Linked DNA regions of Undibacterium sp. KW1. The protein of the gene in region 1 interacts with the protein of each later gene in a pairwise test. Links are inferred from orthologs where the notes say so. Each region holds a gene or a part of one and is shown on either strand. Other genes may lie near its edges. The genes, in order: dprA and recA.

What was found.
Region 2: the proteins of dprA (region 1) and recA interact in binary tests that used the Bacillus subtilis proteins (3 or more experiments, as listed by UniProt). The link is inferred for Undibacterium sp. KW1 from one-to-one orthologs.

What each region holds. Positions count from the first base shown.
Region 1 is NZ_AP018439.1:6,019,549-6,022,403, reverse strand. It holds dprA (DNA-processing protein DprA), read left to right. Parts: upstream 1-796; coding sequence 797-1,915; downstream 1,916-2,855. Other genes in the region: UNDKW_RS27205 (DNA topoisomerase III), read left to right, coding at 2,612-2,855; UNDKW_RS27210 (DUF494 family protein), read left to right, coding at 1,980-2,444; UNDKW_RS27220 (LysM peptidoglycan-binding domain-containing protein), read left to right, coding at 1-784. UniProt on the Bacillus subtilis protein: Protein that helps load RecA onto ssDNA during transformation. Binds cooperatively to circular ssDNA, is able to bridge different segments of DNA. Favors the loading of RecA onto SsbA- or SsbB-coated ssDNA and formation of RecA-DNA filaments.
Region 2 is NZ_AP018439.1:677,727-681,098, forward strand. The notes cover bases 300-3,143. They hold recA (recombinase RecA), read left to right. Parts: upstream 300-1,123; coding sequence 1,124-2,164; downstream 2,165-3,143. Other genes in these bases: UNDKW_RS03100 (helix-turn-helix domain-containing protein), read left to right, coding at 560-796; recX (recombination regulator RecX), read left to right, coding at 2,281-2,739. UniProt on the Bacillus subtilis protein: Multifunctional protein involved in homologous recombination, DNA repair and competence.

The DNA.
Region 1 (2,855 bases):
CCGTTTGCGCCTTGGCAACCCCGGCGGTGTGCCAACAGTCAAGTGGAATCCAAAATCGCGTGTTCAGGGTCTGGGCGAGAACGCGATCCCGGCTATCCCTGCTTCCGTGATTGAGCCTTTCCTGTCCCAGCCCCTGATACTGGAAGATAATGACCTGGCAGTAGCGCCGCGCATTATTGCCACCAAGGAAGGTCGCGTCAACCTGGGTCTGAATGAACAGGCTTATGTCCGGGGTGAACTGGATGGCAGCACCTCGTTCCAGGTTTTCCGTCCGGGCGTGCCTTTGCGCGACCCCGTCACCAAGGCCATCATCGCCTATGAGGCCGTGTACCTCGGTACGGTCAAGCTTGAACGCGAAGGCAATGACGAGAGTGACGTGCATACTTTCTCTGTCGTCAGGTCAAAACAAGAGATGGCAGTGGGTGATCGTCTGATGCCTATTCCTCCTTCCCCGATTTTGAATTATGTACCACATCCACCTAAAGAAGACGTGGATGCCCGTATCGTATCCGTCTATGGCGGTGTCGGTTCGGCAGGTCAGAACCAGATCGTTTCTATCAATCGCGGCAAGAATGATGGCTTGAATATAGGTACTGTCCTCACTTTGTATAACTATGGCAGAGTGATACAGGATAAAACCGATGCCAATAAATCAGTCAAACTGCCAGATGAACCTATTGGTGATTTGTTTATTTTCCGTGTATTCAATAATGTCTCCTACGGCCTTATCATGCAGGTGAAAGATATCGTCAAAGTGGGTGACTCAGCTAAATCGCCAAGATAATTCCGCTTGCTGATGGCGCTTGGTTTGGATGTACACCAGGATTTAAGTGCCTGGTTAAGGCTGGAACAAACGCCAGGAGTTGGCAATGAGTCCGCACGCCGTTTGCTCGCTGTATTTGGTCTGCCTGAGCAGATCTTTGCTGCGAGTCATGCCGCCCTCAGTGAAGTAGTCACACCAAGACTGGCCAAGGCCCTGCTGGCCAGTCCACCTGAGTTTCAGCAGCAACTGGACAAGACCCTGGCTTGGCAAGAACAGCCAGGTAATCTGATATTGACACTGGCGGACGCAGGGTATCCACGTGCCTTGCTGGAAATACCCGATCCACCACTGATGTTGTACGTCAAAGGCCGTGCTGCCTTGCTGGAGGCTGCCACGGTCGCCGTTGTTGGTAGCCGTAATGCCACCGTGCAAGGCATACGCAATGCTGAGCAATTTTCCGAATCTTTAAGTAATGCTGGTCTGTGTATCAGCTCCGGTCTGGCTGCTGGCATTGATGCCGCCGCTCATCAGGGGGCTTTGCGCGGCCCAGGCTCGACTATTGCAGTCATAGGTACAGGTGCCGATATTGTTTACCCTGCACGCAACCGTAATCTGGCACACCTGATTGCAGAAGGTGGCTGCGTCGTCAGTGAATACTCACTTAGCACACCGGCATTGGCGCCTAATTTTCCTCGCCGCAACCGTATCATCTCAGGCTTGGCCAAGGGAGTATTGGTGGTTGAGGCTGCTGCGCAATCCGGTTCACTGATCACTGCCCGTATGGCAGCGGAACAAGGGCGGGAAGTATTTGCCATTCCGGGGTCTATCCACTCACCTTTGTCCAGGGGGTGCCATCAGTTAATCCGTCAAGGTGCCAAGTTGGTGGAATCCGCGCAGGATATATTGGAAGAATTGCAATTGCAGTCGGTGCCATTACCTGCACCGCATACACTGGCAAAGCCTGTCGCTGTGCACATGGATACATCTGAGACTGGCCTTTTAAAAGAAATCAGCTTTGATCCTGTCCATATGGATATGCTGGCCAGCCGCACAGGTATAGATATTTCCAGTCTGACGACAGAGTTGTTAACGCTGGAACTAAGCGGACAGCTGGAAGCTTTGCCGGGTGGCTATTACCGCCGACTTGCCTGATTGATATTTGATGACAAATTGGCAGGGGCTTGTTTGAAATCGCTGCAAAGGCTACAGTAGCAGTATGTTTGATATACTTGTTTACCTCTACGAAACCTATTACCGTCCGGATGCCTGTCCTGACACGGCCGCGCTGACTAAAAAATTGTCCGCTGTTGGCTTTCCTGAGGATGAAATTTCCGAAGCCCTGAGCTGGCTCACTGGTCTGGCCGTGAATACGGCAGAGCCAACTGCGGCTGCCCCCGTTTCCAAGGGCTTCAGGATTTATGCCGAGCAAGAAATTGTTGCCCTGGGTACGCCAGCCCTGGGTTTTATACAATTTCTTGAATCTGCCGGGCTGCTGAATGCCAATCAACGCGAAATCGTGATTGAGAGGGCATTAGTTGTCAATGAATCACCCCTGCCTCTGGATAAGCTGCGCATCATCGTACTGATGATGCTGTGGAGCCAGGGCGCCGAGCCTGACATGCTGATGTTTGATGAGTTATTGTTGTCAGATGACGACAACACAGGCAGGCTTTTGCACTAATCATTTCCTAAATGGAATTTTTATGACAAAAATCGCGCATAGATTGCGGTTTTTCGTCTATCACGTTTAACATTCCCCGCAAATTTAGGTTAGTCTTACGCTTATTTTGCGAAATGTTGCCTATTAGACATTGGCAACCACGCTTTACACTATTCGAGAATCCCGAAATGACAAAAACGCTCATCATTGCCGAAAAACCCTCTGTCGCTAATGACATAGCGAAAGCGCTGGGTGGCTTCACCAAGCATGATGATTATTTTGAATCAGACAATTATGTACTGTCGTCAGCCGTAGGCCATTTGCTGGAAATCACCGTCCCAGAAGAATACGATGTCAAGCGTGGCAAATGGAGCTTTACCCATCTGCCGATGATCCCTCCGCATTTTGCCCTGAACCCGATTGCCAAGACTG
Region 2 (3,372 bases), 5.3 Mb from region 1 along the record:
GCACTACCTGTGGTTTTCAGAGATTTTTAGGACAAGGCAGGTGTTATTGTCCCTTGATCACAATGAGCACCGCCTACTTGCCAGGATACCCAGCACCACTTGATGTTGATTGGCGTTGACTACTCGCGCTCAACTTGGCGAGGTCGATGCCGGGAACAATATCAAGCATTTGCTGTTCCCCGTTTTACTGATTAAGATCATTTATCATTCACCATTTGCATGATGATCTGCGCGTGCCATCACCCCTTCGACGTACTGTCGCAACACTTCTATTTCGGTTACGCTGGTTGCCATATTTTCCTCAAACTAGAGCACAACACCGAACCCGGTCATTGCCAAAGCCCGCACATAGCGAGCAGATGGAATGCACGGGAAAGATGCAGCAGTACTGCCAGTGAACCTTGTATTTCTTTTTCTATCTGCGTTTGATGACTTACGCCTGTTTGTTGATTTGCACTGAAAATTGCCCCACTTTGCTGGATAAATTGCATCTAAAATTGACCCATGTTTAGCACACAATCCTACTTATCTTGATGAGTCGGGAGCAGGAGTGATTGACGTGGCATTACATGGTATTATTCGACGCTGGCACATTCGTGACCAGATTCCATTACGTGAGATCGCCAGACGACTGGGCATCTCTCGCAACACTGTCCGGCGCTATCTGCGCTCTGAAGTCAGAGAGCCAGCCTATGCGGATCGGCAAACAACAAGCGCCATCGATAAATATGCATTACAGCTTTCAAGCTGGCTTAAAACCGAAGCGGGTAAAATCGTAAGCAGCGACGAAGCTTAAAGCAGCTTCATCTCGATCTGAAAGAACTGGGATTTGAGGGGCCGTATGAGCGGGTGGCCGCCTTCGCCAGGAAGTGGAAGGTGGATCAAACTGACAGGGTCAATTCAGCTAGCAAACGCACAGTTAAGTGAAAAAAGTTCAGACTTGAATGAAAATCGACAATGGTTATTGTGCGATTGCTAATGTCCGGCTGTAGAATCCCTCATGCAACAATCTATGCAAAAAGTCGCTTGCATAAATCACTGTTTTTTTATACAGTACTGCAAATCGCAGGAAATTAAGCCTGTATTCCTTTTTCCACCCGCCGCTTATTGAATGAAAGAATGTATGGACGATAAGAAACCAGAAAATGCCTCAGAAAAAGCAAAGGCACTTGCAGCAGCGCTGGCACAGATAGAAAAGCAATTTGGTAAAGGTTCGGTCATGCGTATGGCCGACGGTGAAGTGGTGGAAGAGGTGCAGGTTGTTTCTACTGGTTCTCTGGGCCTGGATATCGCGCTCGGCGTTGGTGGCTTGCCACGTGGCCGTGTCGTTGAGATTTATGGCCCTGAATCTTCTGGTAAAACCACATTGACGCTGCAAGCGATTGCTGAAATGCAAAAGCTGGGTGGTACTTGTGCGTTTATCGATGCTGAGCATGCTTTGGACGTTGGTTACGCTCAAAAACTGGGTGTGAATCTGTCTGATTTGCTGATTTCCCAGCCTGATACCGGCGAGCAAGCGCTGGAAATTACTGATGCGCTGGTGCGTTCTGGTAGTGTCGATCTGGTGGTTATTGACTCAGTTGCGGCCCTGACGCCACGTGCAGAGATTGAAGGCGACATGGGTGATTCTTTGCCTGGTTTGCAAGCGCGTCTGATGTCTCAGGCTTTGCGTAAGCTGACTGGCAGTATCAAGCGTACCAATACTCTGGTAATCTTTATTAACCAGATCCGTATGAAGATTGGTGTCATGTTTGGTAGCCCAGAAACGACAACTGGCGGTAATGCGCTGAAGTTTTATGCTTCCGTACGTCTGGATATCCGCCGCACTGGCTCTATCAAGTCTGGTGATGAAGTGGTGGGGAATGAAACCAAGGTCAAGGTAGTCAAGAATAAGGTGGCACCACCATTCAAGGAAGCGCACTTTGACATCATGTATGGCGAAGGTACTTCCCGCGAAGGCGAGATTCTGGATCTGGCAGCCGATGCCAAGATCATAGAAAAAGCTGGTGCCTGGTATAGCTATAACGGTGAGCGTATCGGCCAGGGTAAGGACAATGCACGTACTTATTTGAAAGAACGTCCTGAGCTGTCGTTTGAAATTGAAAACAAGGTGCGAGAACATCTGGGCGTGCCTTTGTTGTCAGCAGTAGCGACTGCTGAGTAAGTTATAGCACTGAGTTGAAGCGCTGAGTTTTAGCGTTAAACTGCAACACTGTCAGTACCATAAGTTTTGTATCATGCCGGTTGGTAGCTGCCAACCGGCATTTTTGCTTTTAAAGTATGAAAAAACCTGCCATTAGCCTTAAAGCGCGAGCCTTGCGTTATTTATCCATGCGGGAACATAGTCGCATGGAGCTGGAGCGTAAACTGGCACGCTATGCGGAAGAGGGCGATGACGTAGCTGCCGTGCTGGATTTTCTGGAAGCGGCCAAGTATTTGTCTGGCGAGCGGTTTTCTGAATCGCTGGTGAACCGGCGGCAGGCGAGGTTTGGCAATAACCGTATCCTGGCGGAACTGCAAAGCCATGGCCTGGATGCGCAGGATATAGAAAACGTCAAGGAGGACTTGAAAGAATCTGAGGTAGAGAGGGCGGTTCAGGTCTTGCACAGGAAATTCCGGCATGCGCCGCAAGATCATCAGGAAAAAATGAAGCAGGCGGCGTTTTTGCAGCAGAGGGGTTTTTCCAGCAGGGCGACACAGGCGGCGATGCGGGTGTTGCGGGATGAGGATGATGAATAGTATTCACAATTCAACATACTCACAATATCAATAATATCGCCCCAGCGTAAGCTGAGGTTCAGCGGCGTTTGTTCACCTTGGTTGCGGATCAATTATTTGTATAAACTCAAAAATCCTGAATAAGACCCGTGCAGATTCGGCTGTAAAGGTATTAACACGATGGATTCCTGCCTGCGCAGGAATGACGAAGTGGAGGACATTTTTATTATTGAAGCCGGGACATTGATTGAAGCCCAGACATTGGGTTGATAAGCCGCAACTTGGTGAGTCCAATTCGATCTGCGAAAACTTGGCTTTAAGCAGTCCGATACTCGGCACGGAAACTACGCATACGTTTATAAACGCCCAGTGTTGGGTTGATGGAGCTTGCTCTGGCGAGGCTCCGCATTAAGCTGCAGAGGTGATAAGAAACGGATAAAAGCAGCCTGATGAACCCAGTCCTTGTCTGTAAAGTAAAACTTCGGCCTGGATTTTGAAATAACAGGCATTGGTTTGCGGCATAAATAAGCACACCTTTCAATTGGATACAGGTATTGCAAGAACAGACATTTACCTGATAATCACCCGGTTTTCTTCTGCCAAACCACAAAAAACTTAATTTTCTGCTTAGATTTCTGCATAAGCATACTCAGA